One region of the Brevibacillus sp. AG162 genome, then DNA from elsewhere that is predicted to be linked to it. Evidence: riboswitches for the same ligand, from Rfam matches in the RefSeq annotation. Region 1 holds a riboswitch; each other region holds the start of a gene.
The links. Region 1 has a riboswitch for S-adenosylmethionine ahead of metK (methionine adenosyltransferase). Riboswitches for the same ligand answer to the same signal wherever they lie in the genome.
Positions count from the first base shown of each region.

Region 2: another riboswitch for S-adenosylmethionine. It lies ahead of FB479_RS26300 (homocysteine synthase); the one in region 1 lies ahead of metK (methionine adenosyltransferase).
Region 3: another riboswitch for S-adenosylmethionine. It lies ahead of FB479_RS26215 (methionine ABC transporter ATP-binding protein); the one in region 1 lies ahead of metK (methionine adenosyltransferase).

Region 1 covers NZ_VFNO01000004.1:440,381-443,544, reverse strand. Annotated here, with positions in the region: gene metK (methionine adenosyltransferase) at 63-1,268, opposite strand; SAM riboswitch class I at 1,401-1,502, opposite strand; gene FB479_RS15840 (S8 family peptidase) at 1,564-3,164, opposite strand, start outside.
Region 2 covers NZ_VFNO01000012.1:77,696-80,859, forward strand. Annotated here, with positions in the region: gene FB479_RS26290 (SCO family protein) at 1-219, opposite strand, end outside; gene FB479_RS26295 (rhodanese-like domain-containing protein) at 300-611, opposite strand; SAM riboswitch class I at 924-1,030, shown strand; gene FB479_RS26300 (homocysteine synthase) at 1,122-2,426, shown strand; gene FB479_RS26305 (ArsR/SmtB family transcription factor) at 2,583-3,164, shown strand, end outside.
Region 3 covers NZ_VFNO01000012.1:59,863-63,026, reverse strand. Annotated here, with positions in the region: gene FB479_RS26225 (GerAB/ArcD/ProY family transporter) at 1-134, shown strand, start outside; gene FB479_RS26220 (Ger(x)C family spore germination protein) at 115-1,275, shown strand; SAM riboswitch class I at 1,394-1,510, shown strand; gene FB479_RS26215 (methionine ABC transporter ATP-binding protein) at 1,610-2,623, shown strand; gene FB479_RS26210 (methionine ABC transporter permease) at 2,624-3,164, shown strand, end outside.

The DNA.
Region 1 (3,164 bases):
TTAGCTCCTAACATGAAAAAGAGCCCAGTAGCAACACCAGGCTCTTTTTATGTCGTTGAATATTACAGTTGAGCAGCCTCTTGCTTCAGAACTTCTGCTTTGTCTGTTTGCTCCCAAGGAACATTCAGGTCATTGCGTCCGAAGTGGCCATATGCAGCTGTTTGTTTGTAGATAGGACGACGCAGGTCAAGCTGCTTGATGATACCAGCAGGACGCAGGTCGAAGTGTTTGCGAACCAATTTCACCAGATCTTCTTCGGAAATAGTGCCTGTACCGAATGTATCTACTGCGATGGAAACTGGTTGTGCTACACCAATTGCGTAAGCAACTTGCACTTCGCATTTGTCTGCGAGGCCAGCAGCCACGATGTTTTTCGCTACATAACGAGCTGCGTAAGCACCGGAACGGTCAACTTTTGTCGGATCTTTACCGGAGAACGCACCGCCGCCATGACGAGCATAACCGCCGTAAGTATCTACGATGATTTTGCGGCCAGTCAAGCCAGCATCCCCTTGTGGTCCGCCAATTACGAAACGGCCAGTTGGGTTGATGAAGTATTTGGTTTCAGCGTCCAACAGTTCAGCTGGAACAACTGGTTTGATTACGTGTTCAACCAGATCTTGCTTGATTTGCTCCAAAGTTGTTTCAGGAGCATGTTGGGTAGAAATAACGATGGTATCGATACGAACTGGTTTGTCGCCATCGTACTCAACAGTTACTTGTGTTTTTCCGTCAGGACGGAGGTAACCAAGTGTTCCGTTTTTACGTACTTCAGTCAAACGACGAGCCAATTGGTGGGACATGCTGATCGGAAGTGGCATCAGCTCAGGTGTTTCATTGCAAGCAAAACCAAACATCAAACCTTGGTCACCAGCACCAATTGCTTCGATCTCAGCGTCAGTCATTTTGCCTTCGCGTGCTTCCAATGCTTGGTCTACACCAAGTGCAATGTCAGCGGACTGCTCGCCAATTGCAGTAATAACACCGCAAGTGTCAGCGTCAAAACCGAATTTTGCACGGTCATAACCGATTTCACGAATGGTTTCACGAACGAGCTTTTGGATATCCACATAAGTGTTTGTAGTGATTTCACCTGCTACGAGAACCAAACCAGTAGTTACGGAAGTTTCGCAAGCTACGCGAGCGTTTGGATCTTTGGACAGGATCGCATCCAAGATGGAGTCGGAAATTTGGTCACAAATTTTATCCGGATGTCCTTCAGTTACAGATTCGGATGTAAACAGACGACGACCTTTTTGCAAAGCCATGAGAAAATACCTCCTTTGACCTCATACAAATAGTGTGGTAGCCGAGTCAGGATTTTATCTACGAAAACGCAAATAAAAAACCTTTTCCATTTTTAGGAGGAAAAGGTTTGAGCGTTTTTTGCTTCCTTCATCCTCTTATCGGCCAGAACAGATGTCCGTTCTGCTGGTTAGCACCGCTCGAGATCGGTTGCCGGGCTTCATAGGGCCAGTCCCTCCGCCTGCTCTGGATAAGAGTATCCATTACGGATAATAGAATAATTGTTTTTTTCAGAGATGTCAATAGGAAAAATTTTACTTATAATTGATAAGCTTTGGAAAGTACCACAACTACCTCGGCGCGAGTTGCCCTTCCATTCGGTTTAAAGGAAGATCCGTACCCACTGAGCCAATTTTTAGATGTCAAAGCCTCAATGGCAGGAGAAGCCCAATGACTCGTTGGCACATCCTGATAATTCGAGGTACCACGGTTATACATCAAAACATCACGTGCCCGCGCGATCATTACCGCCATCTCTGCACGCGATATCGGCTGATCCGGCTTCATTTCATTCTTCGGGTACCCTTTCAATATTCCTAACTGATAGGCTACACCTAGATTGTGATACGCCCAGTGCCGCTTTGGCATATCCCGGAAGGCCGTTTTTCCTGTGTAGGTAGTCGCTACCTTGGAACCGGTCGCACGCATCGATTTAAGCAGCATCGTCGCAAACTCTGCACGGGTCACTGCCTGATTCGGCTTGAACGACGCATCATTAAATCCATTTACTATACCGCGAGAGCTTAGTCTGACGATCTCTGAGCGCGCCCAGTGGTCCGAAATATCGCGATACCCAGCTACCAATTTCTGCTGCGTCACCGTGAGTCGGTACGAATCATATTTGAACGCAGTACCGCTATTGAGGCGTACATAGTATTTTCCCGGCTGCAAGCGCACCCCGATAATGTCCTTCCCACTATTGGAAAGCTCGGCTACCTCATTCGTCGAAGCAAGTGCATAGTTCATGTTTCGATCACTGTAGAGTGCGAAACGAAAGCCACTCTCCACAGGAATATACGGCGCTCGGAATGTCACGTATGATTCGCTATTGACAGTAAATTGGAACCAGTCGGAATCAGTTGCTGTCGGAATTGTTCCTGACATCACTGTCCCACCGCTTAACGGAGACGCTTTTTGATAGGTATCATTCGGCTCATTGAAATCTTTTTTAACTGGCGTGTATCCCAAATCCAGCTGGTATTCGCCATTGACTGCATTCCGCGAATACTCGCTCACACGGATGTAATATTTACCCGGGGAAACCTCTTTACTAACCCGCTCTGTCGGATTGTCCTTTGTCCCATTATCGTATAGAGGATCCCAGACTACTGATTTCTGGCCGGGCGCTTGTTTACCAAGACCCAGCAACAAATCCACTCGCTTGTTGTCAGGGCTAACAGAAACATCTAAATGCCCGTACTCACGAACGTAGTAGGAGAACCAATCCTGATCGCCTTCATCATGAAAATTGCCTGTCACACTGATTTGGTTCCCTACAAGCGGTCTGGCCGTTTCTTGTGTATCGTTCGGTTCATTTCGGTCAGGATTGATCAAAAATTTACTCGTCAACACGTATGTAAAAGCGTTGTTGACGCCTCCACTGCGCATTAAGCGGATGTTCATTCTTCCTGCCTTGACCGGAACCGTTATCGTATCGCCATTCCCGAAGTACTGTGTAATCGGTTGACGATTCTCAGGGTAAAAGGTAGCAGCCATCGCCGAAGAAATACCCGATGTCACTGTAGCCGTAAAGCTGACCTTTCCATCGTAAGGGATGTCCATCTTTAGCCAATCTACGGTATCTTTTGGACCCAAATTGCCACGTATTTGTGACTCAATCGGAAACGCCTTCGCTTTGG
Region 2 (3,164 bases), on a different contig from region 1:
CAGTCTTACCTTGCCAGCACTTTCATTAAATGTATAGGTTGTTCCGTCACTGTTGTCCAAGGTGAAGTCTGCGATGGGCTTCAACACTTCGATCTTTTCTTGTGTCATGTACTTATAACCAAATACTCCGACGATAGCCAAAATGATAATACCAGCTAATACAGGAAACCAATGTTTCTTCATCGCAGATTCCTGCTGCAATTGTGTTCCTTCACTCATGGGTTGCTTCCTCCCTGCTTGTCCCATGCGTGATGCCTCCTGATTCACGCGGGAGGCATTCACACTGTTTCTTTACCATCTTACTGTTCCACTTCACCTGGCCATGCGAGCATGCCGCCAACCATATTCGCCACGTCATACCCTTGTGCACTCAAATACTCTGTAGCTGTATTGCTTCTGGCACCACTGCGGCAAACCATCACAATCGGAATGTTCTTATCCAGCTCATCGATACGGTGCGGCAAAAAGCCGAGTGGGATCAGCTTTGCCTCTTTGATGTGACCTGCATTCCACTCATCGACTTCGCGTACATCAATGACTTGCAGTTCCTCTTTGGCTTCCAGCTTTTCCAACAGCTCTTGTGGTGTAATTTCTTTTACTCCATGGCTCATCGCTATTTATCCTCCTATATGTACGATCAGATCAGTTGTAACCACCTCCATGATATCACACGCTTTTTTACTTTTCTAACGCGAAGAGCACCTGGCTTCACCTATGCGCTCTTGCTCCCTATTTTCTACCATTATCTCCCATTTCGCTGCGGCAGTAGCCACACGGGATGTGAACAGCTTGAGACAAAACCGTTACAAATTAATGGCATGAGTGAACACCTTTCATCCATATATACACAAAATCCTCCCCGATAACTGTATATTTCACATTGACAGCGAGGTTTTATTTTCATACAATTACGACAACAATCATTATCATCAAGAGCGGTGGAGGGACAGGCCCTACGAAACCCGGCAACCAGCAAACTAGCTGCATGGTGCCAATTCCTGCAGAATCCAGTGATTCTGAGAGATGAACAAAAGCCCGTGCATGATCGGAGCCCTTCTTCTTCTCAGGAGAATGCTCCGTTTTTTTATTAGCCGATTTCCATAGTAAAAGGAGAGATGGACATGTCCGATCAACAACAATGGAAGCCAGAAACACTTGCGGTTCACGGCGGGCAGGAGGTTGACCCTGTAACAGGCTCACGTGCTGTTCCGATCTATCAGACGACCTCCTATGTTTTCCGCGATACAGAGCATGCAGCGAATCTGTTTGGCTTAAAAGAGTTTGGGAATATCTATACACGCATCATGAATCCGACGCAGGATGTGTTTGAGAAGCGTGTTGCCCTGCTCGAAGGTGGTGTTGGTGCACTCGCGACCGCATCCGGGCAAGCTGCCATTACATTCGCCATCTTGAATATTGCGCATGCAGGAGACGAGATTGTTGCTTCCAGCAGCCTCTACGGCGGTACCTACAACCTGTTCGCTCACACGCTTCCCCGCCTCGGTATCAAGGTTCATTTTGCTGATCAATCCAATCCGGAAAATTTCCGTGCCTCTATCAATGAAAAGACAAAAGCCGTGTTTTGCGAGACAATCGGCAATCCGCGCATTGATGTCGCCGATATTGAGGCCATCGCCGATATTGCCCACGAAAATGGCGTACCTTTAATCGTAGACAACACCTTCGCGACTCCGATTTTGTGCCGTCCTTTTGAGCACGGGGCCGATATTGTCGTGCACTCCACCACCAAATTCATCGGCGGCCACGGAACAGCCATTGGCGGTATCATCGTAGACTCAGGAAAATTCGACTGGAACAACGGGAAATTCCCTGGCTTGACTACACCAGATCCAAGCTACCATGGTGTCGTCTATACAGAAGCTGTTGGTCCACTCGCCTATATTATCAAGGCACGCGTCCAGCTCCAGCGCGATATCGGCGCTGCCGTCGCTCCGATCAACTCGTTCTTGTTCCTGCAAGGATTAGAAACCTTGCATCTGCGCATCGAGCGGCATAGCCAGAACGCCTTGGCAGTAGCCCAGTTCCTCGCCAATCACTCTGCTGTAGAGTGGGTGAATTATCCGGGACTGGAATCAGACTCTCAGCATGAATTGGCACAAAAATATTTTCCAAAAGGTGCTGGCGCGATCCTGACATTTGGAATTCGCGGTGGCGTTGAGGCAGGAAAAACATTGATCGAGTCAGTGAAGCTGTTCTCCCATCTCGCAAATGTAGGGGACTCCAAGTCACTCATCATTCATCCAGCGAGCACAACACATCAGCAGATGACGGAAGAAGAGCAGGCAGCCGCCGGAGTGACCCCGGGACTTATTCGCCTCTCCGTCGGCACAGAGTCGATCGACGATATCATTTCTGATTTGGAGCAAGCGCTGCAGCGTGCGTCGAAATTATCCACGGTAGGCTAGCCATACCTTTGACAGGACAGAAGAATCACGTGATCTCTTCGGATAGAGATTGGTGATTCTTCTTTTCCTTTTCTATTTTCGTTCGAAAAATATTGAATTTTACATTCGGAATTTATAAAATACATAATCATGTACAAATTTTGGAAGGATGGTCACATGAAAATTTTGAACATTGGCAGTGAACGAACAACTTATCGGGTGGAGGTCACGTACTCTCCTTTATTCGAAGCTTCCTTGGGAATCGCTGCCGCTACCTACGATCAATTGCATCACACGATGGAACACCCTCCTGCCTACTGGCGTCAACTGTTGGACGAGCTGTCCCCTTCTGTACGGCAAGAGGTCGACTATGCGAAGGAGCACAATACGTGGAAGACGCTTTTGCAACTGCTCGATCTTTGCCCTTTCGCTGATCTGGATTCCTTTCTCTCGTATGTCAGAGAGCTCTCAACAGAACAGCTCCGATACGAGGCCCTCCCTTATCTAGGTGAAAACATGCAGGATGCACGGCGGAATGCTGCACGAGGAAGCAAAGACGCTTGCGCCGCTTTGCAGAAAGCGTGCCGCGCGCACCTCTTTTTTGAATCGTATATCGGACATATGACTTCCGTGGATGCAGAAGAGCTGCGAGGTCATATTCTCCGATTGATGGAAGGCTGGTATACCACTCATATCAAGCCGCATGAGGAAGAAATCGTTCGCATGCTAGAACGGGATTGGTCGCAAAAGCAAAACAAG
Region 3 (3,164 bases), on a different contig from region 1:
TGAACGATATTTACGGCCAGATTGGGATGTATCTGGCTTATGCGTATCCTTATGTTCTTTACCTGTTGGTAGCTTGGAGGCAGGGGACAGGTGGAGTCAAGGAGGAATCTGCTGATGTATCGGTGCCAAAATAAGGGATGGTTGATCGAGAAGAGAGGGTTTACCCTTTTGCTTGTGCTCCTTTTTTCAGTTGCGGGGTGCTCTAATCAACAAATTTTTGATGAAACAGGTCTCGTAACCCTGGTTGGATACGACCTGACAAAAGATAGAAATATTCGGGCAACCATTGTAATGCCCTCCATTAATCCCGAGGCAAAAGAAAAAATGCAGATAATGTCTGATGTTGGAGAGACGAGCAAGGGCATAAGGGATAAGACAAACTTGCAGTCGGACAAACGTGTCTTGGCAGGCCAGTTGCGGGTAGCGCTCTATGGAAAGGATATGGCCAAGGCAGGAATCGGAAGCCTAATCGATACGCTGTACCGCGATCCATCGCTCTCAAGCAGAATCTTCCTTTGTGTGTACGAGGGGGAGACATATGAATTACTGACATATCCCTATAAATCACAGGGCAATATTGGAACGTACATGTATCGGATGATCGATCAAAATATCAAAGGTGAGAAAATCCCATCCTCAACGATTCATGAATTTATTCGAGCCTATTATGACGAGGGAATCGATTCGCAAATGCCCTATGTATCACGCAAAGGAGACGAAATTGTTATCAAAGGCGTGGCGTTGTTTAAAGGAGATAAATATATTGATTCGATTTCTCCCAGCGAAGCATTTATCTTAAAGCTGATTCGGGGCAAGTACAAGACGGGCAGCTATGAGATATCAGTCCCTGCTAAAACTTTTAATATGACTCCAAACAGCCCAGCGGGAGAAAAAGAAGAGGTGCAATTAGTCTTTGATACGATCAACAGCGAGTCAAAAGTCCAATTGGAACAGGTTGATCCACCAAAATTCAAAGTGAATATCCATCTAAAAGCCCGCATTTTGGAGCTGACCGTTCCGATTAAGCTGGATAATCCGAGGTTGATGAGGAAGATGGAGGAGGCCCTGGAGAAGGAATTAGTAAGACAAGCAAGGATAGTCATGAAAAAGCTCCAAGATTTGGAGGTCGACCCGACTGGCTTTGGCATTGTCTATAAGGCAAACGTGAGGGGAAAAGAGAAAATGGCTATGGATGAATGGAGAGAGAAGTACAAAAAGGCGAAGTTTGAATTTCAAGTAAAGGCGACAGTTACCCGTAATGGTGTAATGGACTAAGTGTGATACAAAAAAACTTTTCCTACTATTACTATTGACGTGATATTTTCAAAAAGGATATAATCCGTTTTGTATCATCATGAAAGAGAAAAAACGAACATAATATACGTAGATATCTTTCTTATCAAGAGAGGCGGAGGGACAGGCCCTATGAAGCCCGGCAGCCGGTTCATTTTCGAATGAACGTCGCGGTGCCAATTCCTACAGGATTGTTTGGATCTTGTGTAGATGAGAAGGGTGGATGCGAACGTATACATTGCGTTGCAGCCCCTTTTTCGTTTATGAAAAAGGGGTTTTCATATTTTATCAAGATTGTGGTCGGGAGGTGGATGCGTTGATCCAACTGCGTCATTTGCATAAAAGCTATCAAGTACAAGGTAAAACCATCCCAGCGTTAACGGGGATCGACCTTTCCATAGAGCAAGGTGAAATATACGGGATTATCGGACACTCTGGTGCAGGGAAAAGTACATTGATCCGGTGCATCAATTTGCTAGAGCGCCCAACTTCAGGGGAAGTTATTGTAGACGGCGTCGATTTAACAAAGCTGGATGAAGGCAAGCTGCAAGAAAAGCGCCGCGCAATCGGCATGATTTTTCAGCACTTCAACTTGCTGTCTTCTTCGACAGTCGGCGAAAATGTCGCGTTCCCGCTCAAGCTGGCAAAGCGTCCGAAGGCAGAAATTGATAAGAAAGTAAACGAGCTGCTGAAGCTGGTTGGGTTAGAGGCACATAAGGACAAATATCCGTCTCAGCTGTCTGGCGGACAGAAGCAGCGTGTCGGGATCGCCCGTGCGCTCGCGAATGATCCAAAAGTGCTGCTCTGTGACGAAGCTACCTCGGCTCTCGATCCGCAGACAACGAATTCCATTCTCGCACTCCTCTTGGATATCAACCGCAAGCTGGGCTTGACCATTGTGTTGATTACCCACGAGATGCACGTCATTCGCTCTATTTGTGATCGTGTCGGCGTGATTGATGGAGGAAAGATCGTCGAGTCGGGTAACGTACTGGATGTATTCCTTCGTCCGAAGCATCCAACGACACAGGAATTCGTGGAGCAAGTAGCGGATTCTACAGAGCTGCGCGAAGCAGTCGAGCACGAAAAGGCTTCGGGGAACCGCACGATTGCTCGTGTCACCTTCCTCGGAGAAAAAACGTACCAGCCGATCCTGTTCCAAACGATGCAAGAGACAGGTACGGTGTTCAGTATTTTGCAGGGAACGATCTCCCGTATGAAAGATACGCCGTATGGTCAGTTGGTGATCGAGCTGGAAGGCGATGTCGCACAGAATCAAAAGACCATTGAGACGCTGCGCCAACGTGGCTTGGAAGTAGAGGTGATATAAATGGACTGGACATTCGAAAATGTGGATTGGGCTGAAATCGGCGAAGGTACGATGGACACGCTCACGATGCTCGGCTTCTCCACTCTGTTTACCGTCCTGATTGGTTTGCCGTTGGGCATCATTCTGTTTTTGACTTCACGCGGACAGCTTCTGCAAAACCGCACTTTTTATACGATCGCATCATTCGTTGTCAACGTATTGCGTTCGGTACCGTTTATCATTTTGATGATCCTGCTGATTCCTGTGACGAAAATGATCGTAGGAACCTCACTCGGCGTACTGGGTGCCATTCCGCCGCTTGTATTTGGTGCCGCTCCGTTTTTCGCGCGTTTGGTGGAAACCTCGCTGCGTGAGATTGATAAAGGCGTGATTGAGGCCGCACAATCTATGGGGGCTTCCAATTGGCAGATCGTCTGGAATGTCCTTTTGCCAGAGTCTAGATCAGGCCTGATCGCGGGTATTACGATCACGACGGTTACGCTGGTCTCCTACACTGCAATGTCTGGGGTAATTGGCGGCGGTGGTTTGGGTGACTTGGCGA